3 regions of the Microbacterium sp. LWH3-1.2 genome follow, and region 2 is predicted to be linked to each of the others. Evidence: predicted binding sites of a transcription regulator. Region 2 holds the regulator's gene; each other region holds the start of a gene.
What was found. The regulator HrcA, encoded in region 2, represses chaperone genes, less so after heat shock. The targets are predictions, from matches to a motif close to TTNGCACTCGNNNNNNNCGAGTGCNAA.
Positions count from the first base shown of each region.

Region 1 (10,614 bases), 1.2 Mb from region 2:
CTTGGTGAGTACGGGAGCCGCGTTCGCACTGGCGGTCGGCGGCCGCTCCGGAGCTTCTCGCCGCGGTGGCGGGGGCGGAGGCGTCGCTTGTCTGGGCACGGCGGTGGGCGCGGGCGGGCGCTGCACGCTCGAGGCCGCAATCTTGCGCACCGGCACACGGCCGATGGCTTCGCCCGGGGGCGGAGCCTCCTCGAATGTGGGCGGGGGCGGCTTGGGACGCGCGCTCGCGCGCCCTGGTCCTGCCAGGGCGCGCGAGCGATCGTCGTCTTCCCGTTCGGGCACGTCGGATCCTTAGTACTGGTCGTCGGGCTCCAGCTCGAGCGGAGGTTCCTCCGCGACGAACGTCGCCGCGTCGACGGCGTAATCGTCGGCGTCGTCGGCCACCGTCTGGATCTCGACCGGTGGCGCGACCTCTTCGACGGGAGCAGCTTCGACGGGGGCCGCATCGACAGCCACGACGGGCGCAGCATCGGGCGAGTTGTTGAACGAGTCGTCGGCCTCGGCATCCACATCGGTGTCGGTGTTCGTCGAGTTGTCGTTGAACGAACCGTCGATGTTGGTCGTCGTGTCTTCGTTGCCGATGGACACGTCACCCACCGTGGTGGTGTCTTCGGAGTTGTCGACCTCGGCGTCATCGCCGGCGGCAGCACCGTTGTCGCCGCTGTTGACGACGGCCTCCTGGTCGAAGATCTGGTTGACGTCGCCGTCCGCCCAGATGTTCTGGTTCACCGACTGGTCCACGATCGTCGCGCGGTTGTCGATCGCGAAGCTGTTCGTGATGTTGTAGATCTCGTTCTCGACCGACGGCGGCTTCGGCGGTGCCGGAGGCATCGGCGGCTTGGGGCTCACCTGGGGGTGGTCCACGATGACGGGGGCGACAGCGCGAACGTCTTCGACGCATGCGTCGCTCAGACCGTTGCGGGCCAGCGTGCCCTGCGGGTCCTCCTCGAACTCCGCGGCGGCGGCCGGGTCGCCCAGGAGACTGAGTATGAACTCGATCAATGCGTCGGCAATCGTTGCCAGAGGTGTTGTCATGACTCGGCTCCTGTCACTTCGAGAATCACTCTCGACATTAGGTGTTTCTCACAATCGGCGAATCGGGGGTTTTCCCGAATCGGTACGGGGGTTCTTGGGGGTTCTGGGGGCGTTGCGCACCCGTGTCCTCAGCCGTCCTCCGCGAGGGGTCGGGTCTGCGAGAGGGCGACGCGCAACTTGGCGATCAGATCGGAGCGCGAGGTCGCGCCGAGCCGCCGCCGGATGCTGGCGATGTGGTGCTCCGCGGTGCGCGGAGAGATGAAGATCGTCTCGCCGATCTCGGCGTACGTCTTGCCCTCCACGACGAGACGCGCGACATCCGTCTCGCGCTCGCTCAGCACTGATTCGGTGGCGTCCGAGGGCGTTTCGGCGTTCTCTCCGGGCTTCTCGGCGACTGCGGGCTTGTCCTGCGGGTACAGCTCCCGCGCCCGCGCGAGCAGGCGTGCCGACACCTTGCGGTCGTCGGAGCGTCCGGCTCCCTGACCGGCCAGCCGTGCGGCATCCCATCTCAGCCCTATCGCGGCGAGCGACTGGGCCGCCGCGTCGACCTCGTCGACGTCGACCGAGCCCGCGAGGACGGATGTCCACAGTCGCCCGGCCTTCGCCATGGTCTCGGCGACGCCGCTGTGCGGGGCAGCGTCCACCAGCGCGTGGGCGTGAGGGCTCAGCGACTCGGGGAGATTGCGGAGGATGCCGCGCTGGATGCCGGCCCACCGCAGATGCGCCGACCAGAGCGCCGGCCGACCTAGCGCGTCGACGAGCGCGAGCGCCCGCGTGAAGAGCGGCTCGGTGACCGTCTCGTCGCCCACCCGGGCACCGGCACTGACGAACTCGACCAGCGGAAGCAGCGCGTAGAGGTCGACGTCCGCGTCGAGGAGACCGTCGCGGCCGCGCTCCCACGCCGCCTCCAGGCCCGCGGCGTCCTCGTAACGCCGCGCCAGCCCGACACGGATCGCCTGAAGGAGCAGCTCATCGCGCGCGGCGGCCTTGGGCGTCAGCGCGACCGCGGCCTCGAGCGCTTCGCGGGACCGCGCACCTCTCGCCTGCTGCAGGGCGATCCACGACTTCCACAGCAGGAGCCGCGACATCACCCACGGGGTCCCCTGATGTCCCTCGATCGCCGCATCGACGACCGCCCGCGCTGTCGCGAGGTCGCCGGCGCTGATGGCGGCGACGGCGGCGATCACCGCGGGGTGCTCCGGCATGGGGGTGGACGAGCGCGACGCCGTGTACAGGTGCGACGCGCGCACGAGATCGGCGACCGCCGCATCGGCGTGATCGGTGCGCAGCGACGTCTGAAGGCCTCGCTGCAGGAGATTCATCGCCACGCCCAGCGTCGAGGGTGCCGCGCGCTGCACTGCAGGCGCGGATGCGTCTTCGGTCTCGGCCGAGCCCGTCTCGCCGATCCCGATGCGGGCGATCAGACGGCGGACGGATGCCTCGGCCGTCGTCGGGGGGAACACATCGTAGAACCCCGACCCGGTGTGGAGCATGCCCCGCATCGACCAGGTGGCGGCCGCGACATCGGCGATGCGCGCCGTGACGCTCTCGGAGCGGTCGGCGAAGGCCGTCGCTTCATCGAGGAGCTGGGCGGCCGAGTCGATGTCGCCGCATGACCACGCCGCCTGTGCGCGCTTCGCGGCGAGGTCAGCCGAGTTCACGCCCGCATCCGCCGCAGCGCAGTACAGCTCGCCCGCGCGCACGGGATCGGAATCGAGGAGCTGGTCGCCGTGTTCGACGAGGGCCGATGACAGGCGCGGGTCGCGGATGTCCGCGAGCCAGTCGCCGGTGCGGGATGCGAGAGGGTCCATGCCTCCGGGCATGCCCGCGATGAGGTCGACCAGCCGCCGAGCTGACAGGTTCGCCCGTACTGCGGAGCGCACCACCGGCACCGGACGCCCGTTGCGCAGCAGCAGCCCTTCCGCATAGCCCTGGGCGATGACGCTTTCGACATCGTCGAGAGGGTCGGTGAGCACCGGCGCGTCGTCCGACCACACGCTCATCGCCTCGATGATGCGCCGTACATCCTCCTCGACGACGCCCATCCGGTGGGCGACGCTCTGCTCGAGCACGTGGCCGAGCGCGGCGTGTGTGCCGTCGTCCACGCAGTCGCGATCGTCGTGGGCGGCGAGCGCGGCGGACACGAGCCACGCCACCCCGCCCGTCACCTCGAGCAGATGATCCAGACACTCCGGCTTCAGTGTGCGCTCGTTCGCCTCCAGGTAGTCGAGCACGTCCGCGCGAGTGAGGTGGCCCAGCACCACTGCGGGGCGGCTGCGCTCGAGGTGCCGCGCGATCGACGACAGTGCGTGAGAGTTCGACCAGGGCCGGCTCGTCGCGACCAGAGCCGCGTCGGGGTCGCTCGCCCGCACTCGCAGCCCCTCCATCTGTGCGGCCGGCAGCAGATGCAGGTCGTCGACGAGGAGGATGCTCGAGGCGGGGACGTCGAGCACATCGGTCTCAGGGCCGAGGACGGTGACCGTTGCGCTCTTCTGCGCGAGAAAGCGCTGGGCGCCGCGCAGCATCGTGGTCTTGCCGGAGCCCGCGTTCCCCGAGATCAGCACGCGCGGCGGCATGTCGTGAGCCGTGAGCGCGTCGATGAGCGGGCGTGCGTGGCGCGAACCGGTGAAGGTCGTCGCGTCGAAGAACGCTGCCACAGTCATTGTGGGTGAAGCCATGATGAATCGTCGTTCCCGGCGTCAGGCCACAGGGTCCATGGTGGGTGTGGGCGAGGGCTCCGGTGCGGGATCCGCGGGGGGCGGGTCCACCGGTGGGGTCTCCGTTCCCGGGTCGGTGCCGGGGTCGGTGCCGGGGTCCGTTCCGGGGTCGGTTCCGGGGTCGGTTCCGGGGTCCGTTCCCGGGTCTGTTCCCGGGTCGGTGCCGGGGTCCGTTCCGGGGTCGGTGCCGGGGTCCGTTCCGGGGTCGGTTCCGGGGTCGGTGCCGGGGTCGGTGCCGGGGTCCGTTCCCGGGTCTGTTCCCGGGTCGGTGCCGGGGTCCGTTCCCGGGTCGGTTCCGGGGTCGGTACCGGGGTCGGTTCCCGGGTCCGTGCCGGGGTCGGTGCCGGGGTCGGTGCCGCCCGTGCCGCCGCTGTCGCCGGTGCCTGCGCTCTGCGTGCCGGTACTGGGAGCGGGTGAAGCGCCCTTCGTGGGGCGAGGCGCCGGTGCGGCTTCGGTCGTCGTGGTCGTGGTGGTCGTCTTCTTCTGCGGGGTCGCACCCTTGCGCTGCGGGTTGGCCGCACGCGGCGCGGGCTGCTCGCCGACGGGGGCGGCGGTCTCGGGGGCCGCCTGCTGCGCCTCCGGTGCGGTCGCCTCGGAGGCGGCCTGCTCGTCGGTGGGCTCAGGCGTCGGCTCGGTCGAGACGGTGAAGAACCCGTTCAGTGCGCCCGTGCCCGCCGTGAGCGTGCTTCCGAAGACGATCGCGGCCGCGACGATGACCGCGCCGCCCGCGATCGCGACGATGTGTCGGGCGCTGGGCGCGGACGATGCTGCCGCGGCCGGTCCGACCGGAGCCGGGATGCCGCGCTCGATCGGGGACCCCGCGAGCTCGATCTCGGCGGCCGCCGCCCGCGTGCCGTCGAAGATGGCCAGCGCGCTGGACACGCCCAGCTGCACGTCGGTCGCGCGGATGAGAGCCGTGTGGGCGGCGCCGAGCGCGATCGAAGACTTCGGGTCGGCATCGATCGCGGTCGGTCGGCCGAACCGCTCGGAGAGACCCTGGGTGACCAGCGGGATCCGCGACGAACCGCCGATCAGCAGGATGGACTCGATCTGATCGGGGTCGATTCCCGCGTCCTCGAGCGCATCCTCGAGAGCGTCGATGGTCTTGGCGAGCGACTCGTCGATCATGCCCTCGAACTCCGCGCGCGTCAGCCGCACGCTCGAGCGACCCCCCGGCAGGAGCACCGGGATCACGGCATCGGAGTCGAACGACAGCGCCTCTTTGGCGTCGACGCACTCGCGCCGCAGCTGGGAGAGCGCGATGCGGGAGTCGGGGGAGGCGTCCTGCAGAGCTTCGGCGGGCACCTCGGCTGTGCGCAGCACGTGGCGAAGGACGGCGTCGTCGAAGTCCGCGCCACCGAGATTGTCGATGCCGACGGGCTCGCCCACGAGGTCGAAGGCGGCGTGGTCCTTGCGCAGGACCACGCAGTCGAATGTTCCTCCGCCGAGGTCGTACACGGCGAGGACGTGGCCGTCGTCGACGTTGCGGGACGCGTCGTAGTGGCGGGCGGCGGCCTCGGGCTCGGTGATGAAGGCGACCGCGCCTATGCCGATCGCCTCGAGCGCCGACCGCACCAGGCCGATGCGGTGCGGACCCCACATGGCGGGGTGCGTCAGGATCACGCCTTCCGGGCGTGCGCCCTCCCGCTCCGCGACCGTGTCGATCACATCGGCGACGGTCCGTGCGTACAGCTGTTCGGCCGGGATCGAGCGGCCGCCGACGACGATCGGGACCTCGTCGCCGATGCTCCGCTTGAACTCGCGGATCAATCGCTCGGGCTGCGTCACACCGCGGCGCTCTGCCGCATCGCCGAAGAGCAGTTCACCGTCTTCCGCGACGAAGACGACCGTTGCCACGCTGTCGGCGCGGCGGCCCAGCGGGAAAGAGGAGGTGACGATACTGCCGTCGGGAGCAAGCCTGGCTGTTGCCGCACCTACTCGGCTGGTCCCGACATCAACCGAGAGGAAATAGGATTCCACGCTGAAACGCCCCCACATCGTTTGCGTGCGAGCTCCCCCGACCTCGCATCGACCGCCCTCGTTCGTTCCCCACGAAAGAGCGGCCGACGTCTGCGATGATACATCCGCTTCGAAATGGCGTTCAAGGGGTTGGCTCATTATGCGAAGCGCGGAGGTCACGAAGCGAAACCCGCGTTCGAGCATGACGACTCATTGGCACTCACGTTGCATGAGTGCCAGCCGGTTGCCTAGACTGACGTAAGCACTCTCAATGTCAGAGTGCTAACGAGTCTTAGTCTCAAGAAAGAAGAGGTAGACCGTGTCGGTTTCCATCAAGCCGCTCGAGGACCGCATCGTCATCAAGCAGGTCGAGGCCGAGCAGACCACGTCCAGCGGTCTGGTCATCCCCGACACCGCCAAGGAGAAGCCCCAGGAGGGCGAGGTCGTGGCGGTGGGCCCGGGTCGTATCGACGACAACGGCAACCGCATCCCGCTCGACGTCGCCGTCGGCGACCGCGTGATCTACAGCAAGTACGGCGGGACCGAGGTCAAGTTCGGCGGCGACGAGTTCCTCGTCCTGTCGGCTCGCGACGTCCTCGCGGTCGTCGTTCGCTGAGTCCCGCGCACAGCGTACCGAGAGGGTCGGATGCTTCGGCATCCGGCCCTCTCGTCGTTCGCGGACGCGGTGGCAGGATTCCGGTCGAGGACGGCAGGAAACGGATGCTGCGAGCCCGGGGAAGCGGCCGTGCCCGCGGCGGGGCGGGCGTAGGCTGACTCGGTGAGTCACGAGCAGTCTTCCCTTCCCGATCGCGACGTGGTGGAAGCACTCGATGATTCGACGGCGCTCGACCTCGGTGTCACCACCGGGGCCCGCCGGATCGTGTCCGACGCCGCCGCGGTCCGGGAGGGCCGGCTGGGCGGGATCTTCGCGTTCTCGGCGTACCTGCTGTGGGGTTTCCTGCCGCTGTACTTCCTGCTCCTCGCGCCCACCGGGCCGTGGGAGATCGTGGCGTGGCGCATCCTGCTGTCGCTCGTCTTCTGCGCCCTGCTGCTCACCGTGACCCGCACGTGGCCGCGCCTGGCGGCGATCTTCCGGCAGCCGAGGGTGCTCGGGCTCACCGTCGTCGCGGGCCTGCTGATCTACGTCAACTGGCAGGTCTTCATCTACGGCGCGCTCAGCGGCCACGTCATCGAGACCAGCCTGGGCTACTTCATCAACCCGATCGCCACCGTGCTCCTGGCGGTGCTCGTGCTCCGCGAGCGCCTGCGCACGACGCAGTGGGTCGCCATCGGCATCGCCGCGGCGGCGGTGCTCGTCATCGTGATCGGCTACGGCGCCTTCCCCTGGATCGCGCTCACGCTCGCCGCATCCTTCGGCCTCTATGGCCTCGTGAAGAAGAAGGTCGGCCCCTCGGTGGACGCGGTCAGCGGACTCACCCTCGAGACGCTGTGGCTCTCGCCGATCGCCGTGGTCGTGCTCGTCATCGTCGGCGCGACCGGCGGCCTGACGATGGGTGCGTACGGATGGCAGCACACCGTGCTCCTCAGCCTCACCGGCGTCATCACGGCCGTGCCGCTGCTGCTGTTCGCGGCGGGTGCACGCCGGGTGTCGCTCACCACGATCGGGCTCATGCAGTTCGTCGCGCCGGTGCTGCAATTCCTGGTGGGCTGGCTCGTGCTCGGCGAGCCGATGCCCTTGGAACGCTGGATCGGCTTCGGCCTGGTGTGGGTCGCGCTCATCGTGCTGACGGTCGACTCGCTCATCCACGCCCGTCGCGCACGGGGTGCGGCATCCCTCGCCTCCTGACCCTCTGCGCCAAACCACCCCTTCTCGCCGATACCACCCGTCGTGGTCCGCCCATCACGCATGGATTCGGCGAGAAGGGGTGGTTTGGGTACAGAACAGGCGCGGGATGCCGCAGCCCGGGGCGCGCTCAGCGCACGAGGCGGGCGATGGCCTGCGTGGCCTCGGTGATCTTGGCGTCGGCCTCGGCACCGCCCAGGCGCGCGGCATCCACGACGCAGTGACGCAGGTGGTCGTCGAGCAGACCGACTGCGACGGCCTCGAGGGCGGAGGTCAGCGCGCTGATCTGCGTGAGGATGTCGATGCAGTACTTCTCGTCCTCGACCATCTTGTGGATGCCGCGGGCCTGACCCTCGATGCGCTTGAGGCGGTTCAGGTACTTGTCCTTGTCGGTGATGTAGCCGTGGTGGGCGTGCTCGCCGGCGTGGGCGGGGGAGTGCTCGAGAGCGGTGTCGGTCATGTCGGACTCCTTCAACGGTGAGTGGTCGAGAGGCTGCGGAACCGTCGCAGGCGCAGGCTGTTGCCCACCACGAAGACGCTCGAGAACGCCATCGCCGCTCCCGCGATCATAGGGTTCAACAGCCCCAGCGCTGCGAGCGGGATCGCGGCGACGTTGTAGGCGAAGGCCCAGAAGAGGTTGACCTTGATCGTGCCGAGGGTCGCGCGCGAGAGGCGGATCGCGTCGGCAGCGCTGCGCAGGTCGCCGCGCACCAGGGTGACGTCGGAGGCCTCGATCGCAGCATCCGTTCCCGTTCCCATCGCGAGACCCAGATCGGCCTGCGCGAGAGCGGCGGCGTCGTTCACGCCGTCGCCCACCATGGCGACGACGCGGCCTTCGCCTTGGAGCTCGGTGACGACGGCGACCTTGTCGTGCGGGAGCACCTCGGCGATCACGCGGTCGATCCCGACCTCGTCGGCGATCGCGCGCGCCGCGGCGGCGTTGTCGCCGGTGAGCAGCACCGGCGTGAGCCCGAGGGCCTTCAGCTGCCCGACGGCCTCGCGGCTCGAGGGCTTGACCTGGTCGGCGACGACCAGGAGTCCGCGCACCGCGCCGTCCCATGCCGCCAGCACCGGGGTTCGGCCGAGCGCCTCGGCCGCTGCCTTCGCAGCGGCGAGATCCTCGGGGAGCGTCAGCACCCAGTCCGCGAGCAGCGCCGCGCGGCCGACGAGCACGGCGTGCCCTTCGACGATGCCCGAGACGCCCTTGCCCGGCACGTTCTGGAACGACGCGACGTCGGGGAGGGGCCCCGTCTCCGCCGTGGCGGCGCGGGCGATCGCCTGCGCGATCGGATGCTCGGACGCGTGCTCCAGGGCTCCGGCGAGGCGCACCAGCTCGGCACGCGCGGCCGATGCCTCGTTCGTGTGCGGATCGAGCGACCCGGCCACGACGACGTCGACGAGCGACATGCGACCGCTCGTGACGGTCCCGGTCTTGTCGAGCACGACCGTGTCGACCGTGCGCGTGGACTCGAGCACCTCCGGACCCTTGATGAGGATGCCGAGCTGCGCGCCGCGACCCGTGCCGACGAGCAGCGCGGTCGGGGTCGCGAGTCCCAGCGCGCACGGGCACGCGATGATGAGCACTGCGACGGCCGCGGTGAACGCCATCGCGGCCGAGGCGCCCATCAGCAGCCAAGCCGCGAGCGTGCCGAGCGAGATCAGCAGCACGATGGGCACGAAGACGCCCGAGATGCGATCGGCCAGGCGCTGCACCTGGGCCTTGCCCGACTGGGCGTCCTCGACGAGTCGCGCCATCAGCGCGAGCTGCGTGTCGTCGCCGACGCGCGTCGCCCGCACGACCAGACGGCCGCCCGCGTTGACGGTGGCGCCGATGACCGCGTCACCGGGTGCGACCTCGACGGGCACGGATTCGCCCGTCACCATCGAGGCGTCGACCGCGGACGTGCCGGAGGTCACGACGCCGTCGGTGGCGATCTTCTCGCCGGGGCGCACGACGAACTCCTCGCCGACGCGGAGCGCGGCGACCGGCACGCGCACCTCGACCAGCGCGGGGGCGGAGGGGGAGCCGATCCCCGGCATCCCGAGTGAGACCTGCCCGGCGGGGGCGCCTGAGGGGCGCAGCACCGCGACGTCCTTCGCGCCGATCTCGAGCAGGGCGCGCAGCGCCGCGCCCGCACGGCGCTTCGAGCGCTGCTCGAAGTACCTGCCCGCGAGCACGAACGTCGTGACGCCGGCGGCGACCTCGAGGTAGATGTCGCCGGCGCCGTCCTGCGGCGTGACCGACCACTCGAACGTGTGCGTCATGCCCGGCATGCCCGCATGCCCGAGGAACAGCGCGTACAGCGACCACAGGAATGCCGCAGAGACACCGAGCGAGATCAGCGTGTCCATCGTGGCGGCGCCGTGGCGCAGGTTGATCCAGGCCGCGCGGTGGAACGGCCACGCGCCCCACACCACCACGGGCGCCGCGAGCGCCAGCGACGCCCACTGCCAGTACGTGAACTGCAGAGCCGGGATCATCGCCAGAAGGATCACCGGCACCGACAGCACGATCGACCCGATGAGCCGGTGGCGGAGGCTCGTGAGCTCCGGGTCGGCGGGCTCGTCGCCGGCATCCTCAGGCGCGGGCGGTGCGGGGAGGGCGGCCGTGTAGCCGGTCTTCTCGACCTCCTCGATGAGCGCCTGCGGGTCGGTTCCCGAGGGGACGGTGACGAACGCCTTCTCCGTGGCGTAGTTGACGGATGCCTCGACCCCGTCCATCCGGTTCAGCCGCTTCTCGATCCGCGCGGCGCACGACGCGCACGTCATCCCGCCGATCTCGAGTTCGAACCGGGCGGCGGGGATCGAGGCCTCGCTCATGCGCGGACCGCGCTGTAGCCGGCCTCGTCGACGGCCGCGATGACGGCGTCATGGGCGATCTCGGCGGCGGAGACGACCTTGAGCGTGCCGGCGGCGGCACTCACCTGGACGTCCTGCACGCCTGCGAGCTTCGACACCTCGCCGCGCACGGACGCCTCGCAGTGCCCGCAGCTCATTCCTGTCACCGTGTATTCGGCCTCAGCCATGACTTCTCCTCCATAGGTCGGGGACGGATACCCCTGCGGGGTACTGCATCGCTCCAGTGTATACCCGCGCGGG
Region 1 is NZ_JBEGIK010000001.1:1,571,895-1,582,508, forward strand. It holds gene MRBLWH3_RS07260 (IniB N-terminal domain-containing protein) at 292-1,035, opposite strand; gene MRBLWH3_RS07265 (LuxR C-terminal-related transcriptional regulator) at 1,164-3,713, opposite strand; gene MRBLWH3_RS07270 (Hsp70 family protein) at 3,735-5,609, opposite strand; gene groES (co-chaperone GroES) at 6,031-6,327, shown strand; gene rarD (EamA family transporter RarD) at 6,592-7,518, shown strand; gene MRBLWH3_RS07285 (metal-sensitive transcriptional regulator) at 7,646-7,975, opposite strand; gene MRBLWH3_RS07290 (heavy metal translocating P-type ATPase) at 7,987-10,335, opposite strand; gene MRBLWH3_RS07295 (heavy-metal-associated domain-containing protein) at 10,332-10,541, opposite strand.
Region 1: the regulator HrcA is predicted to act here: its motif matches at 5,925-5,951, upstream of groES (co-chaperone GroES).

Region 2 (10,614 bases):
TCACTGCGGAGGATGCGGTTCGACGAGGCGACGTCGTCCTCGCCGAGCGATTGACCCGCCTTCGTCATCGCGACGAGCTCGTCGACCAGCGTCCGCGCCGCAGCGACCGCCGCCGCCTCCCCCGTCAGAGTGATCTCGTTGCCGCGCACGTGCACATCGACACCCGGGTGCTCCTTCTCGACGACCCGCAGCAGGCGGTCCTGTGGACCGAGGAGCTGCACCATCGCGACGCCGTCGACCTCGACGTGGTCGCTCACGGTCTCATGAGCAGGTTGATCAGGCACCGAGACTCTTCTCTTCGAGGCCTCCCGCGAGCACATGGGCATGCACGTGGAAGATGGTCTGGCCCGCGTTCGGGCCGGTGTTGAACACGAGGCGGAAGTCCCCGTCGGAGTGCTCGGCAGCGACCGTGTTCGCGAGGCCGACGAGCTCGGCCATGAGGTCTGGGTCGCCGGCGGCGAGCTCGACGACGTTGCGGTACTCCCCGGTCTTGGGGATCACCAGCAGGTGCACGGGTGCTTTCGGGGCGATGTCGCGGATGGCGAATGCGTTCTCGGTCTCTGCGATGATCTCGGACGGGACCTCGCCGTCCAGGATGCGCGTGAAGATCGACGGTTCACTCATGTCGCAAGTCTACCGACGGGGTGCGCGCGGGGACGGCTGCGGCCCGCCCCGCTCACCAGCGCCCGAGGGCGGTGCTGACGACTGCCAGCGCCGCCGGACCGGCCGTCGAGGTGCGCAGCACGGTCTCGCCGAGGCGCACGAGTCGCGCACCCGCGGCCGTGAGGGCGTCGAGCTCTTCCGCGGCGATGCCGCCCTCAGGTCCGACGACGAGCACGATGTCGCGTTCCTCGGCCGGCTCCACTGTGAGGGCGCTGAGCCGCTCGGTCGCCGCCGGCTCCAGGATCAGGACGACGGATGCTGCCGCCCGCCGCGCGAGCGCCGCAGTCGTGGTCAGCTCCGCCACCTCCGGCACCCACGCGCGGTGCGCCTGCTTCGCGGCCTCGCGCACGATCGTCGCCCAGCGCGCCCGGCCCTTCGCCGCCTTCGCGGCGTCCCACCGCGAGACGCTGCGGGCGGCCTGCCACGGCACGATCTCGTCGACACCGAGCTCGGTCGCCGCCTGGACGGCGAGCTCGTCGCGATCCCCCTTGGCCAGCGCCTGCACCAGCACGATGCGCGGGCGCGGGGGCGCAGCATCCGTCCGTCCGTCGATGCGCACGACGACCTCGCGCGGCGCGACCGACTCGACGCTGCCGGTGAGCCAGGCCCCCCGCCCGTCGCCGACCGTGACCTCCTCGCCGACCCGCACGCGGCGCACGGTCGCGGCGTGGTGCGCCTCCGTACCGGTGAGGGTCACCGTCTCGCCGGGGGCCGCATCGACGGGCTGATCGAGGAGGAAGTGCAGGGGCACGGGTCAGCCGTTCCGGAAGCGATCGCGCAGCTTGGCGAACAGGCCCTGATGGAACTCCGCCAGCTTCGGCGAGGGAGCCTTGGTGCGCTTGGCGAACTCCTCGATGAGGGCGCGCTCCTTGTGGTCGAGGCGCGTCGGGGTGACCACGTGCACGCCGACCCTGAGGTCGCCGCGCTGGGAGCCGCGCAGCGGCGTGATGCCGCGCCCCTTGATCGTGAGGATGTCGCCCGCCTGCACGCCCGCCCGCACCTCGAGATCGACGGGGCCGTCGAGCGATTCGATCGTCGTCGTGGTGCCGAGGATCGCGTCGGGCATCGACACCTCGAGCGTCGCGAGCAGGTCGTCACCGTCGCGGCTGAACACCTCGTGCGGCTGCACGGTGACCTCGATGTACAGGTCGCCGTTCGGGCCGCCCGCCGGGCCGACCTCGCCCGAACCCGGAAGCTGCAGGCGCAGTCCGGTCTCGACGCCGGCCGGGATGTCGAGCGACACTGTTCGGCGCGCGCGCACGCGCCCCTGCCCCTGGCAGGTGGCGCACGGGTACGGGATGGTCGTGCCGTAGCCCTGGCAGACGTTGCACGGCTGGGTCGTGACGACGTTCCCGAGGAGGCTCCGCACCTGGCGCTGGACGTTGCCGGTGCCGTGGCAGATGTCGCACGTGACCGGGCTCGTGCCCGGCTGGCAGCAGGAGCCCTGGCAGGTCTCGCACACCACGGCGGTGTCGACCTCGATGTCGCGGTGCGTGCCGAACACGACATCCCCGAGTTCGAGCGTGACGCGAACGAGCGCGTCCTGGCCGCGCTCGCGACGCGACCGGGGACGACCGCCACGCGACCCGCCCGCTGCGCCGAAGAACGTCTCGAAGATGTCGTTGAACCCGCCGAAGCCGCCGGCGCCGCCGCCGAACGGCGAGTCGTTGCCGCCCATGTCGTAACGTGCGCGCTGCTCGGGGTCGCTGAGGACGTCGTAGGCATGCGTCACGAGCTTGAAGCGCTCGGACGCCTCCTCGCCCGGGTTCACGTCCGGGTGCAACTGGCGGGCCAGCTTGCGGTAAGCCTTCTTGATCTCGTCGGTGGAGGCGTCGCGTGAGACGCCGAGGACCTCGTAGTGGTCAGCCACATTCGCCTTCCTGCCGCGGCGAGGCCGCGGGATCGTGGGTGCGCGCGTGCGTCAGCGGGAGCTGTCGTCCTGCTCGAGCATGCGCGTGAGATAACGCGCGACGGCGCGGACCGTCGCGAGGTTCGTGGGGTAGTCCATGCGTGTCGGGCCGAGCACGCCGACGCGGGCGAGCGCGCCCGTCGCGTCGTAGTCGCTGGCGACGACGGATGCCTCGGCCAGACCGAACGCCTCGTTCTCACGGCCGATGCTCGCCGAGAGGCCCTGTTCGTCGGCGACCATCTCGCCCATCAGCCGCAGCAGGGTCACCTGCTCCTCGATCGCCTCGAGGAGCGGGTAGATGCTGCCGCGGAAGTCGGACTCGCGGCGGGCGAGGTTGGCGCTGCCTGCCATCACGAGCTTGTCCTGCCGGAACTCTTCGAGCTCCTCGGCGACGGCGCGCACGATCTCATCCATTGCGCGTTCGTGCGCAGGCGCTTGCGTGTGGGGAGCGTCGAGTCGCTCGGCGATGCGCTGCAGTCCCTCGCGCACGGGGCGGCCGACCAGGAGGGTGCCGAGGCCGGCGCGGATGTGCGCGAGATCGGAGTCGTCGAAATCCTCGCCGACGAAGGTCAGTCGCTGAGAGACGCGTCCGGTGTCGGTGACCACGATCACCAGCATGCGTCCGCCTCCGAGCTGCACCAGCTCGACGTGCGTGACGTTCGCGCGCGCGAACGAGGGGTACTGCACGATCGCGACCTGGCCGGTCAGCTGCGTGAGCGCCCGCACGGTGCGCACGAGCACGTCGTCGAGGTCACCCGACCCGTCGAGGAACGAGGCGATGGCGGCGCGCTGGGCCGGCGAGAGCGGCCGGAGCTCGGCGAGGTGATCGACGAAGACGCGATAGCCCTTGTCGGTCGGCACCCGGCCGGACGAGGTGTGGGGCGCCACGATGAGGTCTTCGTCCTCGAGCAGCGCCATGTCGTTGCGGATCGTCGCCGCCGACACGCCGAAGGAGTGGCGCTCGACGATCGCCTTGCTGCCGACCGGCTCGCGCGTGTCGACGTAGTCCTGGACGATCGCCCGCAGTACCTGCAGACCTCGTTCGCTGACCATCCCGCCTCCTCACGCCGCAGCTGGCACTCGCATGACTGGAGTGCCAATTCTATCCGATGCCCCTGTCAGGATCGCCGAGCCACGCAGGTCGGGTTGCCGTCTCACCCGGAACCGCAATGCCGCCGAGGTCAGTCGGTGAGCGCGCGGACCACGGCGTCGGCGAGGAGACGGCCGCGGCGGGTGAGCACGACCCTCCCCCGCAGCGCGGCGTGACCGTCGATGAGACCGTCCGCGATGAGCGCGGCGACCGCGTGGCGGCCCTCGCCGAGGAGCTCCTCGACCGGCAGTCCGTCGCGGATGCGGGTGCGCAGCAGCACGCTCTCGAGGTTCCTGGCTGCGGCATCCGGAATCTCCCGTCCGGCGGCCGGCGACTCGCCCGCGGCCAGCCGCTGCGCGTAGGCGGCGGGGTGTTTGACGTTCCAGAACCGCACGCCCGCGACGTGGCTGTGCGCGCCGGGGCCGAAGCCCCACCAGTCCGAGCCGACCCAGTACGCGAGGTTGTGTCGCGAGCGGTGCGCGTCCCCGCGCGCCCAGTTCGACACCTCGTACCAGCCGAATCCTGCGCCCGCGAGCATGTCGTCTGCCAGTTCGTACATGTCGGCCTGCAGGTCGTCGTCGGGGGCGGCGACCTCGCCGCGTCGGATCTGGCGGGCGAGCTTCGTGCCGTCCTCGATGATGAGCGCGTACGCCGAGACGTGATCGGGTTCGAGCGCCACCGCCGCCCCCAGCGACGAGCGCCAGTCGTCCAGAGACTCGCCCGGGGCGCCGTAGATGAGGTCGACGCTCACGTCGAGTCCGGCGCCGCGCGCCGCGCTGACCGCCGTGCGGACGTTGTCGGGGTCGTGCGTGCGGTCGAGCGCGGCGAGGACGTGCGGGACCGCGGACTGCATGCCGACCGAGAGACGGGTGACACCGGATGCTGCGAGCTCGGCCGCGACCGCGGGGGTGACCGTGTCGGGGTTGGCCTCGACCGTGATCTCGGCGCCCTCGGCGATGCCGAATGTGTCACGGACACCTGCCAGCATGCGCCCGAGGTCGCCCGGCGGGAGGAGCGTCGGGGTGCCGCCGCCGAAGAACACCGTCGACGCGGGACGGACGCCGCCGGCGCGGGCGAGAACGGGCGCGGCAAGGGCGATCTCGCGCAGGAGCGTGTCCGCATACTCGTCCTGGCGGGCACCGCGCAACTCGGACGACGTGTAGGTGTTGAAGTCGCAGTAGCCGCAGCGCACGCGGCAGAACGGAACGTGCAGGTACACGCTGAAGTCGGCGGCCGGATCGATGCGCGTGCCGAGCGGCAGCGAGCCGTCCGAGGGAACGGGCTCGCCCAGCGGAAGTGCGGAGCCCATCAGCGCCTCACGCGGGGGTGGTGTACAGCGGCGAGATCGCGCGAAGGTAGCGCGTGAACAGCTCGCGTCGACGGCGCTTCGTGAGGCCGGGAAGCATCCGGTAGAGCACGGCGCGCGGGGCGTCGAACGCACGGACCGTGAACCAGACCTCGTCGTTGTCGTACCAGTCGAGCATGAACGACTCCTCGCCGCTGACGACCGATTCGCTCACGGTGCCCAGCGCGAAGCCCACGCGGCGAGGCTCCTCCACCGCGAAGATGACGCGGAGCTCCGCATCGGCGCGCAGCCCCTTGACGCGGCCGTCGACGCGGACCGTCGTGCCCGCGCCGACGAACGGCGTGCCGTCGGCGTCGAACCGCTGTTCGGCCTCGGACCGGCTCGGCGCGACGGGGTTCCCCTCGGCGTCGAAGCTGACGCCCGAGTACATGGGGCCGGACGCAGGCCGCACATCGGTGAGCACGAGCCCCGCACCGCGCTGCGCGGTCCACGACATGAGCGCCTCGCTCGCCGCACGGAAGCGGGTCTCGCCGCTGCCGATGCGCCACGACTGCTCCGCCGGGATGCTGCGCTCCGGTGGATACTGCATCAGATCCGGCGCCTGGGTCGCCCCGACAGCGGCATAGTCGACGGTGTCGTCCCGGAAGGTTCCTCGACGCATGGATTCCAGCCTACTTCGCGAGTCGGGTCACTTCTTGGCAGGACCCTCGACGTCCCCTGAGAGCGCGGCGATGAACGCCTCCTGCGGGACCTCGACGCGACCGACCATCTTCATGCGCTTCTTGCCCTCCTTCTGCTTCTCGAGGAGCTTGCGCTTGCGCGAGATGTCGCCGCCGTAGCACTTCGCGAGGACGTCCTTGCGCATCGCCCGGATGTTCTCGCGGGCGATGATCCGGGCGCCGATGGCGGCCTGGATCGGCACCTCGAACTGCTGGCGCGGGATGAGTTTGCGCAGGCGCTCGGTCATCATCGTGCCGTACGCATAGGCCTTGTCGCGATGCACGATGGAGCTGAACGCGTCGACTTTGTCGCCCTGCAGCAGGATGTCGACCTTGACGAGATCGGCAGTCTGCGAGCCAGCGGGCTCGTAGTCGAGGCTCGCATAGCCCTGGGTCTTGGACTTCAACTGGTCGAAGAAGTCGAACACGATCTCCCCCAGGGGCATGTGGTAGCGCAGTTCGACGCGGTCCTCGCTGAGGTAGTCCATTCCGAGGAGCGAACCGCGGCGGGACTGGCAGAGCTCCATGACGGTTCCGACGTAGTCCTTCGGCAGCAGGATGCCGACCTTCACCACCGGCTCGGACACCTCGGCGACGCGGCCGTCGGGGTACTCGCTCGGGTTGGTGACGACGACGGTGTCGCCGGTGTCCGTCGTGACTTCGTACGTCACCGAAGGTGCGGTCGTGATGAGGTCGAGGTCGAACTCGCGCGAGAGGCGCTCGGTGATGATCTCGAGGTGCAGCAGACCGAGGAAGCCGCAGCGGAAGCCGAAGCCGAGCGCCACCGACGTCTCGGGCTCGTACTGGAGGGACGCGTCCGACAGCTTGAGCTTGTCGAGCGCCTCACGGAGGTCGGCGTAGTCGCTGCCGTCGATCGGGTAGATGCCCGAGAAGACCATCGGCTTCGGGTCGGTGTAGCCGGCGAGCGCCTGGCCCGCGGGCTTGCGCTGATTCGTGATCGTGTCGCCGACCTTGGACTGGCGGACGTCCTTCACGCCGGTGATGAGATACCCCACCTCGCCGACGCCGAGGCCCTTGGTGGGGACCGGCTCCGGGCTGGACACACCGATCTCGAGGAGGTCGTGCGTCGCCTTCGTCGACATCATCTGGATGCGCTCACGCGGCTCGAGCTTGCCGTCGACCATGCGGACGTATGTCACCACGCCGCGGTAGGAGTCGTATACCGAGTCGAAGATCATGGCCCGGGCCGGGGCGTCCGCGTCCCCCTTCGGAGCGGGGATCTGCTCGACGATGCGGTCGAGCAGGGTCTCGACCCCCATGCCCGTCTTGCCGCTCACGCGGAGCACGTCGTCGGGCGAGCCGCCGATGAGACCGGCCAGCTCCGCCGCGTACTTCTCGGGGTCGGCGGCGGGCAGGTCGATCTTGTTGAGCACGGGGATGATGTGCAGGTCGTTCTCGAGCGCGAGGTACAGGTTCGCGAGCGTCTGCGCCTCGATGCCCTGCGCGGCGTCGACCAGGAGGATCGCGCCCTCGCAGGCCGCGAGCGAACGCGAGACCTCGTACGTGAAGTCCACGTGTCCGGGGGTGTCGATCATGTTGAGTGCGAAGGTCTGACCGGCGGCGGCCCACGGCATGCGCACGGCCTGCGACTTGATCGTGATCCCGCGCTCGCGCTCGATGTCCATACGGTCGAGGTACTGCGCGCGCATGTCGCGGTCGGAGACGACACCCGTGATCTGCAGCATGCGGTCGGCCAACGTCGACTTGCCGTGGTCGATGTGGGCGATGATGCAGAAGTTGCGGATCAGCTCGGGCGGCGTGGCAGAGGGCTCGAGGGGCTTCAGGGCGCGCGGTGACATGTCCAGACGATTCTACGGGTGCGCGCTGCTCGACGAGCCCCGGCGACGGCGGCGGGGTCAGGCAGCAGCGGGGAGGCGGCCGAGCCCCTCCAGCAGCTCGTCACGATCGCTGGCCACGCACACGCGAATCCAGCCCTCGCCCGAGGTGCCGAACGCGCTGCCAGGGGCGACGGCCACGCCCTGCTCGTCGAGGAACCGCTCGGACCACGTCATGACATCGCCCGCGGACACGTGCGACACGTCGATCCAGAGGTAGAAGGCGCCGGTCGGATCCAGGTATCGCAGACCGCGCGCATCGAGGAGCGCCGTCGCCGCGGCGAGGTTGCCGCGATAGTGGGCCGCGCTGTGTGCGACGCCGCCCTGTTCGCCGGTGAGGGCCTCGGCGGCCGCCCGCTGCGACGGCTCGTCGACGCAGCTGACAACCGCCTCCTGGACGCGCAGCATCGTCTGCCGCCATCCCGGAGGCGTGACGAGCCACCCCACCCGGGCCCCGGTCATGGCATACGTCTTCGACATCGAGAACACGGACAGCACGCGGCCGTCGGCATCGAGCGTCGCGGGGCTCACGTGCGGCTCACCCCAGGTGAACCGCTCGTACACCTCGTCGCTGATGAGCCACAGATCGTGGCGGCCTGCGAGGGCGATGAGCGCTTCCAGCGTCGCCCGGTCGAACGTCGAGCCGAGCGGATTGGAGGGGGTGTTCACGATGATCGCCCGCGTGCGCGGCGTGACCAGCGACTCGAGCTCGCCGAGATCGGGCTGGAAGGCGCGCTCGGGACGCAGCGGATAGGGCACCGGCGTCGCCTGCAGGAGGTGGGCGTTCATCGTGAAGGTGGTGTAGCCGGGGTCGGGCACGAGCACCTCGTCCCCTTCCGACAGCGTGAGCGCCATCGCGAGGTGCAGCGCCTGCGTCGCGCCGATCGTCACCCAGATCTGTTCGAGCTCGACGTCGAGCGCGTTCTCCCGCGCCAGCTTGTCGCGGATCGCTTCGCGCAGCGCCGGGATGCCGCCGTTGGGCGTGTACCGGATCGCACCGTCGTGCCACGCCTGGGACGCAGCATCCCGGATCCGTTGCCCCGCCACCTCGCCCGGTTCACCTACGGCGAGGATGATCGTGCCGGGCCGGCGCAGCGCGCGCTCGAGGATGTGGCGCACGCCTGAACCCGGCATGCGCGCGATGTGCGGGGCGATCTCGGGCATGCCGCCATGCTAGGGGGGCCTGCGCCGATACCCTGTCGTCATGGTCGTCCAGGTCGTGCTCGTTCACGGCATCCGGACGTCCGCGACGATGTGGCGCGCGCAGGCCGAATACCTGACGGTGCGCGGCAACCCGGTCACCGCGGTCGACCTCCCCGGCCACGGATCCCGCATCGCCGAGGAGTTCACGCTCGAGTCGGCTTTCGCCACGATCGACTCTGCGGTGCGCGCCGCGGCCGAGCGCGGTCCTGTCCTGCTGTCGGGCCACTCGATGGGCGGGCTCCTGTGCATCGAGTACGCGGGGGCGGAGACTCCTCCCCCCGTCGCGGGCTTCATCGCGGCATCCTGCACCGCCATCCCGCGCGGCGTCGGCCTCGCGACCTACCGGGTCCTCGCGCGCGGCTTCGACTCACTGCCCGACCGCGGGATGTGGCTCACCGACCGCATGCTCGATCGCATCCTCCCTGACGAGACCCGGGCCGACTTCGGGGCCGGCGGCTATGCGCTCGACGCACAGGACGTGGCGCTGCGCAGCCTGTCCGTGCTCGACCTGCTCGCGGCGCTCCATCGCATCGACGCCCCCCTCTGGTTCGTCAACGGTCAGTACGACCAGCTCCGCGTGAACGAGAAGCTCTTCATGAGGATCGCGCGCCACGCGGAGCTGATCGTCGTGCCGCGGACGACCCATCACGTGACCGTCATGCGTCCGCGCGTGTTCAACGCACTCCTCGAGGTCGCCCTCACGACGCTGGAGGCGTCACACCGCTGAGGCCGCGCGCTCCCGACTGCGGATCGCGTAGGTCATGAAGCCGCCCGCGATCGACAGGACGCCCCCGACGAGGAACAGCAGCCAGAAGCCGCCCACGAGCGCGACGAGGCCCGCGCCGAGGAGAGGCCCGATGAGCTGGCCGAGGCTTGCCGACACGTTCACGAATCCGAGGTCGCGCGCGTGGTCCTGCGGATACGGCAGCAGGTCCGCGCCGAGCGCGAGGCCCACTGACATGTATGCCCCGTAGCCGACGCCGAGGAGCGCCGCCGCGATCATCGCGGTCGTGAGCGACGGCGCCACCACGAGGATGATCGACGCGAGTCCCTGGACGACGGCCGACCACACAGCGAACGGGATCCGTCGCCCGGTGCGGTCGGAGATCCACCCCGACGCGATCGAGGACACCACGACGAAGAGCGTGTACACGAGGATCAGCAGCAGCAGCTCGTCCTCGGCCGTCGCGGGGTCGCGGTGCAGGCCGTACAGCAGGAAGAACAGCAGCAGCCCCGTGCCGAGCGCGTTGCCGACGTTCACCGTCAGGCGCCCCGCCAGGAGCCACGCGAAGTCGCGGTCGCGAAGGGCGGCGAGTCGCTCGCCGAGGGTGCGCGCTTCGCGCGCCACCGCCACGTCGGCGCGTGCGGGCGGATCGGGCAGGAGAAGTGCCGCGGCCGTGCCGACGACGGCGAGGAAGCCGGCCAGGACGAGGTAGCCGACCACGACGCCGAGTTCGAGAAGCACGATGACGCCGACGCCCACGACGATCCCGAGTGCCTGCGAGGACGAGACGGCGGCGGATGCTGCGCCCCGCTGCGTCGTCAGCTGATCGGCGATGAGAGCGGTGAAGGCCGCGGAGGCCATGGCGACACCGACCGAGACACCCACCCAGGCGAGCCCCACGCCCCACGGCCCGGGTGCCGAGGCGGTCGCGGCCAGCGAGGCAGTGCCCAGCCACACTCCGCCGAGCGCCCAGGGGCGGCGGCGCCCCATCCTGCCCCGGGTGCGGTCCGAGAGCCCGCCGGCGACCGGGGCGGCGATCGCACCGGCGATGCCGCCGATCGCCAGTACGAGGCCCGACGACACCACCCCCGACACCCAACCGTCGGCGTCGTCCGGAGTGTCGAGCTGCAGGGGGATGAGCAGG
Region 2 is NZ_JBEGIK010000001.1:2,747,697-2,758,310, forward strand. It holds gene MRBLWH3_RS12800 (PhoH family protein) at 1-224, opposite strand, end outside; gene MRBLWH3_RS12805 (HIT domain-containing protein) at 277-624, opposite strand; gene MRBLWH3_RS12810 (16S rRNA (uracil(1498)-N(3))-methyltransferase) at 677-1,414, opposite strand; gene dnaJ (molecular chaperone DnaJ) at 1,418-2,533, opposite strand; gene hrcA (heat-inducible transcriptional repressor HrcA) at 2,585-3,625, opposite strand; gene hemW (radical SAM family heme chaperone HemW) at 3,754-4,971, opposite strand; gene MRBLWH3_RS12830 (DUF1990 family protein) at 4,979-5,629, opposite strand; gene lepA (translation elongation factor 4) at 5,657-7,507, opposite strand; gene MRBLWH3_RS12840 (pyridoxal phosphate-dependent aminotransferase) at 7,565-8,707, opposite strand; gene MRBLWH3_RS12845 (alpha/beta fold hydrolase) at 8,748-9,473, shown strand; gene MRBLWH3_RS12850 (MFS transporter) at 9,462-10,614, opposite strand, start outside.

Region 3 (10,614 bases), 2.6 Mb from region 2:
GCGCCCCGGGGCGCAGGCTCACGGTCCGGACCCGCCCCTGCTTGCTCGAAGCCACGACCCTCGCGTCCTCGAGGATCCGAAGGTGCTGAAGCAGCGACGGCAGCGCCATCGAGAACGGCGTCAGCAGATCGGAAACGACGGCCGGCGATTTCGCCAGTCGCTCGACGACCGCGCGTCGCGTCGGGTCCGCGAGAGCGCGGAGCACCGCGTCCAGCTCTGCGTAATAGTTAGGCATATGCCTAACTATTACGGATGGCCGGGATCCCGTCAAGATTCTCGCCCGACCGGCTGCGGGAGCGTCGGCTAGCATTCGGGGATGACGAACCCGGCATCGATCGACGACGTCCCGATCGGAGGCGAGTCCATTCGCCTCGGACAGTTCCTCAAGTTCGCCGGATTCCTCGACTCGGGTGGGAACGTGAAGGAAGCGATCATCGACGGGTACGTGCTCGTCAACGGCGAGGTAGATCGCCGGCGCGGACGGCAGCTGCAACTCGGCGACGTGGTCAGCTTCGAAGGACGCCGGGTGCGCGTCTGCCCGTAGATCTCCCGATGGGACCCGCGCCGGCAGGCCGTCACGCAGCGCGTTGTCGCGGAGGACCTCACCTCCGCGGTCGTGGCGGTCGTCGACGATCGCTGGGCCGACAATATCGAGGTGGCGCTTCAGCGGTCGGACAGCGCATCAGCACGGCGACCCGTGCTCGTACCATCTGAGGCATGACCCGTACCGCCTTCAAGCCCGGTGACGATGTCTTCACGACGAGATCACGCGGCTTCATCATCGACATGCGAGCGACGCCTTCCGGCAAGTGGGTATTCGGCGTCGAGGGGGCCGACGGCGAGGTGAGCTACTTCACCAGCGCGGGTCTGCGGCTCGCAGAGCACTGACGCGGACCCACCACCGGCCGGGGCTCCCAACCGCACTTCGAGCGGCAGCGACGGACGGGCTCCTTGCCCTGAACACGTGCCTGGTCCGCGTCGTCTGGACGCGACCGCGGCTGTCGACCCGGGAACGCCGCCCGTTTACGCTCGTCGTGTGCTCACCGATCGCGACATCGCACGCTGGCGACTGCACTCGCAGCATCTGGCGGCGCCCGTCCACTGCGCGGAGGACGTCGTGCGTTCGCTCCTCGCCGTGCAGGCTGAGAATCCGTCGCAGTCGGCGTGGGCCGTCGCCACTCGCACGCACGACCCGCGCCCGGCCGACCTCGCCGGTCTGCTGGCGAGCGGACGCGTACTGAGGACGCACGTGCTGCGTCCGACATGGCACTACGTCCTCGCCGACGACGCGCTGTGGCTCCTCGAGCTCACCCGCGCCCGCGTGCTGTCGACGGTGGACCAGCAGCTCGTCGCGCTCGGCGATCGCCTGACCGCCCTCACCGACGCCGTGCTCGCAACGCTGGCCGAGTCCCCGGACCGCACGCGCACCGACCTCGCCGACGCCCTCGTGGAGCGCGGTCACGAGCTGACCGGGATGCAGCTCATGCTCCTGGCGGCCCATCTCGAGCTGCATGCCCGGATCTGCAGCGGAATCCCGCGTGACGGAGAGCACACCTACGCGCTCTTCTCGGACCGGGTCGTCGCACCTCGGCGTCTGTCTCGTGACGAGGCGCTCGTCGAACTCGCCCTCCGCTACTTCACCTCACACGGGCCCGCCACCGCGCGCGACCTCGCGTACTGGGCGACTCTCACCCTCACCGATGTGCGCCGCGGACTCGCGGGCGCGGCGGACCGACTCGAGTCGTTCGATCACGACGATCGCACCTATTGGCACGCTCCCGGGCGGCCCGCAGCATCCGTCTCGCCGAAAGGCCACCTGTTGCAGGTGCTCGACGAGATGTATCGCGGCTATCAGGACTCGCGCTGGGCGCTCGATGCCGACGGACTGCTGTCGCGGGGGCGCGAGAGCGCGATCGGAATGGCGCTCGTCGACGGGCAGGTGGTCGCGGGGATGAAGCGGACGCTCACGACGCGGGTGGCGACCTTCGAGATCCGCCCGCTGCGGCGTCTCGCTCCTGATGAAGAAGACGCGATCCAGGATGCTGCCGCCCGCTGCGCCCGCTACCTCGAACTCGAGCCGCGCCTGGTATGGCAAGAGCCGCCGGGCGTCGGCCGAGCGTGAGGCGGGAGGGGTCAGCTGATCGATGCCGCCGCGGCACGGATCGCCTCGAGCGTCGCGTCCGGCTGCGACACCATCGAGACGTGCGATGCATCGACCTCGGTGATGGTGGCTCCGGCACGCCGGGCCATGCGGCGCTGTGTGTCGATCGGGATGACGCGGTCCTCGGTGCCGAGGACCGCCCAGCTCGGAATCGTCTTCCATGCGGGCGCGGCCGAGGGCGTCACGTTCGCGACGAAGGATGCCGGACGCTGGGTCGCGACGATGGTCCACCGGTCGGCTTCCGGCAGGTCCTGCGCGAACGCGTCGTGCACCGTCTGCGGCTTGAGGAAGGCCTCGGCGGCTCCCTCCGGCGCGCCCGGGTAGCCGGCGACGTCGAGCACCGTGGTCGGATCCGCGACCGCGAGGGCGGAGCCCGATCCCTCGAGGATCCCGACGACGGTCTCGCCTTCGTCGGGGATGAAGGCATCGACGTACACCAGCGCCTTCACGTCGCCCCCGTGTGCGCCGGCGTTCGTGATCACCGCACCTCCGTAGGAGTGACCGACGAGCACGACGGGTCCACTCGTCCGCTGCGCGAGGAACGACGCGATGTAGGCCGCGTCGGCGGTCAGCCCGCGCAGCTCGTTCGGCGGGGCGAGGACCGTGTACCCCTCCGCCTGGAGAGGAACGCTCACGGCGTTCCAGCTGGATGCGTCGGCCCACGCGCCGTGCACGAGGACGATGGTCGGCTTGCTGTCTGACATTCGACTTCCCATCTGTGGCGCCGCCCCCCGGCGGCTGCGGATGAACAAAGTCGCGTCGTGTGCTGTCCTGGACGCGCTGTCCGACACCTTAGGGCCGCGCACGGCGCCGGCGCCAGCGTTGTCCGGATGGCGGGGTGCTGAACGCTCGACGATGGTCGCGCGCGACGCGACAGACGCCGCCTGTCAATGGGTATCTGCCGCCGGGCTGACGTGCCTAGCCTGGGGCGATGGCAGTGAGAGAGCTGTGGCTCGTCCGGCACGGTGAGAGCACCGGGAACATCGCGGCGACGCGCGCCGAGATCGAAGGTCTCGACGTGATCCCGCTCGACGTGCGGGATGCTGATGTCCCTCTTTCCGGGACCGGTCAGCAGCAGGCGGCCGCGCTCGGCGCGTGGCTCGCCGGCCACCGTGACGACATCGACCTGTATTGGGTGTCGCCCTACGCCCGAGCCCGGGAGACGCTCGCTATCGCGCTGGGCGACGGAGCGGCCGGCCCTCATGACGGAGCAGCCGGCCTGCGGGTCTTCGTCGACGAGCGGCTGCGCGACCGCGAGCTCGGCATCCTGGATCTGCTCACGAGGCAGGGAGTCGCGCGTCGTCACCCCGAGGAATTCTCGCGCCGCCGCCACCTCGGCAAGTTCTACCATCGGCCACCCGGGGGCGAGTCCTGGGCGGACGTCGCCCTGCGACTCCGGTCGTTCCTGCGCGAGGCGCTGGACAGCGGTCCCGACACGGCGATGCTGGTCGTGCACGATGCGGTGGTCATGCTGTTGCTATACATCCTGCTTCCGCTGCGGGAGGACGAGCTCCTCAGCTTCGCTGACGATCACACCGTCTTGAACGCCTCGATCACCCACCTGGTCCGGGCCGATGCCGGCTGGGAGCTCGCCGCGTTCTCGGATGTCGCGCACCTCCAGCGCGAGGGCGCCGATGTCACCGCTCACCCCGGGGATCCCGATGTCCAGCCGCGCTGAGCCCGTCACCGATGCGCTCCTGCGGGAGTGGGGCCTGCCCGGGCCGGGCGACTCGAAGAAGTCCCGCGGCGACGTCGTGGTCGTCGGCGGATCGCGCACCTCACCCGGAGCGGTGCTCCTCGCGGGGGAGTCGGCGCTGCGGGTCGGTGCCGGACGCGTAGCGCTCGCGGTGCCCCAGTCGATCGACGCGCAGGTGGGTATCGGGCTTCCGGAAGCCGGCATCCTGGCGCTCCCGGACGGTGCCGACGCGCCGCTGGACGGAGAGCTGGGCGAGAGGGTCGCCGCGGCCGATGCGGTGCTGATCGGGCCCGGCTTCAGCGACGCCGACGAGACGCGGGCGACGCTGCGCACCGTCGCGGCGACAGGACCTCGCCTGGTCGTGCTCGACGCCTTCGCGCTCGGAGTGCTTCCCGAGATCGATCGCGGCAGCCTTCCCGACGACCTCCTCCTGAACCCCAACAAGGACGAGGCGAAGATCCTGCTCGGCCGCGAGTTCGCCGACGACGTGGCCGACGTCTGCGAGATCGCCGCGGCCTTCGACGCGGTCGTGAACTGCTACGGCGTGGTGGCCTGCCCGGACGGGCGCGCATGGCGGCTCGACGACGGCGACGGCGGGCTGGGCACGTCCGGCAGCGGCGATGTGCTCGCCGGCGCCATCGCAGGGTTCGCCGCACGCGGCGTGGATCCGGCTCGTGCCGCGGTGTGGGGATCCTGGGCGCATGCTCGCGCGGGGGTCCGCCTCGGGGAGCGGATCGGACTCGGGTACCTCGCGCGAGATCTCGCGCGCGAACTGACTCCGGCCATCCATAGCCTCAGCGGATAACCAATGCTCCGCTCGACCGTGGGGACCGCTCGACCACAGCGCCACTCATTCCCCGTGGGGACGCACCGCGGAGGACAGGGGGCGCGCTACCTGCGCTGCTCGAAGGCCCCCGCGGTGACCGGAATGGCGACCGCGGCGACGATGCAGAGCAGGCCGGCGACGAACACCAGGGCCGGAAGGATCGGTGACGCGAACGACAAGCCCAGGATCACCATTCCGCCGATGAGCAGGATCAGATAGAGCACGAACAGCATCGCCAACCTCCAGGATCGCCTGCCTCATTGATACCCCAACCCCGGTGCGGCGGGAAGAGCGCCATCACTGGCACACCGCCGAGGCGAGGGCGAGAATGACGCCATGAGACTTGTGCAGGTGGCCCAGCACGCCGACGACCTCGAGCGTGCCGCCGGCTTCTACGCCGCTCTCCTCGGCACCGACGCGACGGCGATCTTCGATCCGCCGGGTCTGCTCTTCTTCGACCTCGACGGGGTCCGGCTGCTGCTCGACCGCAACGCCCCGACGGCGCTGCTGTACCTGCACGTCGACGATGTGGTGGCAGCTCTCGGGCGGATCGGTGAACTGGCCGAGGTCGTCTCGCCGCCGCACGTGATCTTCACCCACGACGACGACACCCTCGGACCGGCCGGCCACCGCGAGTGGCAGGCGTTCGTCAAGGACTCCGAGGGCAACACCGTGGGCCTCGTCTCGTTCCGGCCCGTCGCCGCCTGACGGCGCCACGCTGCACCATGGATGCGCCGATGAAGAGGCATCCTGCTCATATCGAGTCGATAACAGGCGTCAGACTGCGCGCCCCGATCGGGTTAGCCTGGTCGCGATGAGCGCCTACGTCTCGGCATTCGAGCTGTTCTCCATCGGCGTAGGACCCTCGAGCTCCCACACGGTCGGCCCCATGCGGGCCGCCTACGATTTCGTCGTCCGTCTCCGCGAGACCGGCGTGCTGCCGCGCGTCGGCCGCGTCACCTGCACGCTGTACGGCTCGCTGGGCGCGACAGGCATCGGTCACGGCACGCCCGACGCCGTCGTCGCGGGTCTGCAGGGTCTCGAGCCGGAGTCGGTGGATCCGGATGCTGTGCGCTCGGCGTGGACAGACTGGCCCGACGGGCGCGCGCTCGAGTTGGCCGGTACGCACCCGGTGCCGTTCGAACGCGGCGACGTCGTTTTCGCCCCCCGCACGCACCTGCCCGCCCACCCGAACGCGATGAGGCTCGAGGCATGGGCCTCACCGGGCGACGGCCCCGCGCGTTCCCTCTCCACGCCCGGGATCCGGCGGACAGGCTTGACGGCGCCGGTCGAGCCGGTGAGCGGGACGGATGCCGGAATCGTCGTCCGCGAGACCTACTACTCCGTCGGCGGCGGCTTCATCCGCCGCGACGGCGAGGTGGCGCAGGTGCGCCCGCACGCGTTCCCCCTGGACTTCTCGAGCGCCGAGGAGCTGCTCGCGGTGTGCGACGAGCGGGGCATCACCATCGCCGAGGCCGCGCGTATGAACGAGGAGTCCCTGCGTCGCGACGAGGACATCGCGGAGGGCCTCGACATGATCTGGGACGCGATGGCCGCGTGCGTCGAGGCAGGTCTCCAGTCCGTGGGTGTGCTCCCTGGAATGCTGGGCGTAAAGCGCCGAGCCTCATCCATCCGCGAGCAGCTCGAGGCGGCCGAGGCCGACGGTCGGCGAGAGCTCCCGGGGGAGTGGCTGGGCGCATTCGCGCTCGCGGTGAACGAGGAGAACGCCGCGGCCGGGCGCGTGGTGACCGCGCCGACGAACGGTGCCGCCGGCATCGTGCCAGCCGTCGCGATGTACTGGTGGCGCTTTCTCGCCGACTCCGGCCTCGGAGCCGGCAATGCGGTGACGCCGTACGGCGAGCTGGTCGGCAGCGCCCTGCTCGGCTACCACGGGCATGCGGCGACCTCCGAACAGGCCGCAGGCTGGGATGACGAGCAGGTCGCAGAGGCCAATCGTCGCAGAGGCATCCGCCGGTTCCTTCTCACCGCCACGGCGCTGGGCTCGCTGTTCAAGGCCAACGCCTCGATCTCGGGTGCCGAAGGGGGCTGCCAGGCGGAGGTCGGGTCGGCGTGCGCGATGGCCGCGGGCGGTCTCACCGCGGTGATGGGTGGCACGAACCGGCAGATCGAGAACGCTGCGGAGATCGCCATGGAGCACCATCTGGGTCTCACCTGCGACCCCGTCGGCGGCCTCGTGCAGATCCCGTGCATCGAGCGCAACGCGATCGCCGCGTCGACCGCGGTCACGGCTGCGCGCCTCGCCCTGCGCGGCGACGGCTCGCACTATGTCTCGCTCGACGCGGTGGTCGAGACCATGCGCCAGACCGGCGTCGACATGTCGCACAAGTACAAGGAGACGAGCGAGGGCGGTCTCGCCGTGAACGTCATCGAGTGTTGAGCCGAGCCGGCCGCCTGCGCACGAAAGATGGCGGCGGTGGCCGCGTGGGGTGACCTGAGCGGCGCCGGCTGCCGGGGGAGGGGGGCCGATCCCGGGCCGCGTTCGTTCACGGCGAACGCCGAACCACTTAGCACTCCGCACCCGAGAGTGCTAATCTGAGCATAGTTGAGCCGATACGACTCAACCTCAGAAACGAGAGGAGATAACCATGGCCACTTACGACCCGTTCCGGGACCTCGACCGCCTTGCGGCCGGTCTCTTCGACGCGCGCCGCGGCCCGCGCCGCATGCCGATGGACCTGTACCGCGACGGCGATCACTACGTCCTGACGGCCGACCTTCCGGGCATCGACCCGGGCTCGGTCGACATCGACGTCGACGGACAGCTGCTCACCATCCGCGCGGAGCGCACGCTGACGAGCGGCGACGACGTCAAGTGGATCACACGCGAGCGAGAGGCGGCGAGCTTCCTGCGCCAGCTCAACCTGGGCCAGGGCGTCGACACCGAGCGCATCTCGGCGAGCTACAACAACGGCGTGCTGAGCGTGACGATCCCGGTCAGCGAGAGGGCGAAGCCGCGCAAGATCGAGGTCATGTCCGAGGGTGGCGCGCCCACGATCACGGCACACGAGTCCGACGCCCCGCAGCCGATCGAGCAGTAGGGCCATTCCAGAACACGGATGCCTCCCGCCGACCGAGCGGCGAGGCATCCGTTCTGTCGTCTACGGTCGAGCGGTTCCGGTGAAGTGCCTGCGGCAGCGGGCCTGGTAGGACTCGATCCCCCCGACGTGCGCGGGCGTCGGCACACCGGCATCGCCGGCGGGAACCCCGGCGATGCGCTGGTGGAACGCGGCGTCCTCCCCGCAAACCGCGCACACCGCGGTGAGCTTCAGTACATCCTCCGCCATCGCCATCAGCTCCGGCAGCGGCTCGAACGGCCGGCCGTCGAACGTGATGCACAGCCCCGACACCACCACGGTCACCCCGCCGGCGACCAGCTCGTCGACGGCGGGGACGAGGTCGGTGCCGAAGAACTGAGCCTCGTCTATGGCGACGAGGTCGAGGCCGCGGCCTCGAACCCCGGTGACGAGGGAGGCGACGTCGGGCACGGACCGCGACGGCACGCTCAGCCCCGAGTGCGAGCTCACGAGCCCCTCGCCCCGGCGATCGTCGAGGGCGTGGCTCACCACCTCGACCTCGAGCCCGGCGATGCGCGCGCGGCGGACGCGGCGCAGCAGCTCCTCCGACTTTCCGGCGAACATCGGGCCGGCGACGACCTGCAGCCTTGCCTGCGTGCGCGTGTGCATGGCGTCAGACTACGTCCGCCGAGGATCGAACGACTCGACCCTGGAGCGTCAGCAAGGATGCCGGCCGGCCGTCGCCGTGCCCGGCCGCCGGACCCGCTTCCCGTACACCGCGAAGGACGTCGCGCCCGGCCTCGGGCTCGGTCACCATCGACGGTGTCACCCATGACGGACGTCTCCGCGAGATCCACGACGAGGTGGGCCTCGCCGAGGACGTCTGACACCGCACCACCGCGCGGCTCGTTGACGGCGCGGAGGAGGGAGAGCACTATTCGACTCGTGACGAACGAAGCAGGGGCGGATGCGGTGAGCCTGCGCGGTCTGCACGTCCGGCGCGGGAGGACCGCGGTGTTCACCGGGCTCGATCTCGACATCCCGCGCGGGCAGGTGACCGGGCTGCTCGGCCCCTCGGGATGCGGCAAGACCACCCTGATGCGCGCGATCGTGGGCGTGCAGAAGGTGGCGGGTGGCGACGTGACGGTGCTCGGCGAACCCGCGGGCTCGCGCGCACTGCGCAAGCGGGTGGCGTACGACACTCAGGCCGCGTCGGTCTACGGAGACCTCACGATCCAGCAGAACCTGCGCTACTTCGCACGGCTGGTCGACGCGCCCCGGACCGACGTCGATCGTGTCATCGAGCAGGTGGGCCTGGCCGACCAGCGCGACCAGACGATCGACTCGCTCTCCGGCGGACAGGAGAGCCGCGTCTCGCTCGCCGTCGCCATGCTGGGCGTTCCCGAGCTGCTCGTGCTCGACGAGCCCACCGTCGGCCTCGACCCACTGCTGCGCGCGGAGCTGTGGGAGGTCTTCCGCGGCCTCGCCGACGCCGGGGCGACGCTGATCGTCTCGAGCCACGTCATGGACGAAGCGCTCCGCTGCGACCGCCTCGTGCTCATGCGCGCGGGCCGCATCATCGCCGACACGACACCCGGCGGCCTCTTCGCCGACACCGGGACGACGGATCCGGATGCTGCGTTCCTCACGCTCATCGAGCGCGACGCGCCGTCTCGGGCGGAGGTCGAGGCGCAGCATCCGCTCACCCGCCGCGAAGCGCGAGAACAGTCCGAGCACGTGGAGCACCCGCACCGCGGGAGCGCGTCGTGAACGGGCTGCTGACCCTCGCGACGGCGGGCCGCGTGTTGCGGCAGCTCAGCCACGACCCGCGTTCCATCGCGCTCATGCTCGTCGCACCGAGCCTGCTGGTCGGCCTGTTCGCGTGGCTGTTCAGCGATCAGGAGGGGGTCTTCGACCAGTTCGGCGGACCGATCCTCGCGCTGTTCCCGTTCATCGTGATGTTCCTGATCACTTCCATCACGACGCTTCGCGAGCGCCGGTCCGGAACGCTCGAGCGGCTCATGACGACGCCGATCGCGAAGGCGGACTTCATCCTCGGGTACGGGTTCGCCTTCGGGCTCATGGCGACCCTGCAAGCCGTCATCACGGTGACGTTCGCCGTGTGGGTGTGCGGGCTGGAGGTCGACGGGCCGCTGTGGCAACTCGGGCTGGTGGCCGTGGTCGATGCGATCCTCGGCACCGCGCTGGGCCTTCTCGCGAGCGCCTTCGCGCGGACAGAGTTCCAGGCGGTGCAGTTCATGCCGCTGATCGTGTTCCCGCAGATCATCCTGGGCGGCCTCTTCATGCCCCGGGAGGACATGCCCGAGGCGCTGTACCAGATCTCGAAGATCCTCCCGCTGAGTTACGCCATCGACACGATCAACGCGGTGACGGACGGCGACCAGGGCTGGGAGGTCTTCGGGCCGCTGCTCATCGTGGTCGCGTTCGCGGTGGGCGCGCTGATCCTCGCGTCGCTCACCCTGCGCCGCCGCACGCCGTAGCCGCGACCGGGAGTGAAATCAGCAGCTGGGCTGCTTCTTTCGGAGCTTGGCGGTGAGGTCGCGAAGCTGTGAGAGCTCGTCGTCCGACAGGAGCGACATGCGCTCGGCGATGGCCTTGCCGTGGGCACTGGCGATGCGGCGGAACAGCGACGCCCCGGCATCCGTCGCGCGCACGAGCGCGCCGCGCCCGTCGTCGGGGTCGGCGCACTTGGTGAGCAGATCGCGCGCGACCATGCGGTCGACGAGGCGCGAGACGCTCGGCTGGCTGATCAGCATGTTCGCCGTCACGTCGCGCAGGCGCGCCGTGAGGTCGTCGGCGCGGGTCACCGTGAGGAGCACGTCGTACTCGGCCTGGCTCAGCGTCTCGTCGTCGAAGTCGTCGTTGATATCGCCGA
Region 3 is NZ_JBEGIK010000001.1:141,721-152,334, reverse strand. It holds gene MRBLWH3_RS00740 (ArsR/SmtB family transcription factor) at 1-235, opposite strand, end outside; gene MRBLWH3_RS00735 (RNA-binding S4 domain-containing protein) at 317-544, shown strand; gene MRBLWH3_RS00730 (hypothetical protein) at 718-888, shown strand; gene MRBLWH3_RS00725 (winged helix DNA-binding domain-containing protein) at 1,037-2,122, shown strand; gene MRBLWH3_RS00720 (alpha/beta fold hydrolase) at 2,134-2,865, opposite strand; gene MRBLWH3_RS00715 (histidine phosphatase family protein) at 3,093-3,839, shown strand; gene MRBLWH3_RS00710 (ADP-dependent NAD(P)H-hydrate dehydratase) at 3,823-4,662, shown strand; gene MRBLWH3_RS00705 (hypothetical protein) at 4,749-4,916, opposite strand; gene MRBLWH3_RS00700 (VOC family protein) at 5,020-5,391, shown strand; gene MRBLWH3_RS00695 (L-serine ammonia-lyase, iron-sulfur-dependent, subunit alpha) at 5,498-7,081, shown strand; gene MRBLWH3_RS00690 (Hsp20/alpha crystallin family protein) at 7,290-7,742, shown strand; gene MRBLWH3_RS00685 (thymidine kinase) at 7,803-8,387, opposite strand; gene MRBLWH3_RS00680 (ABC transporter ATP-binding protein) at 8,664-9,488, shown strand; gene MRBLWH3_RS00675 (ABC transporter permease) at 9,485-10,219, shown strand; gene MRBLWH3_RS00670 (MarR family winged helix-turn-helix transcriptional regulator) at 10,238-10,614, opposite strand, start outside.
Region 3: the regulator HrcA is predicted to act here: its motif matches at 7,209-7,235, upstream of MRBLWH3_RS00690 (Hsp20/alpha crystallin family protein).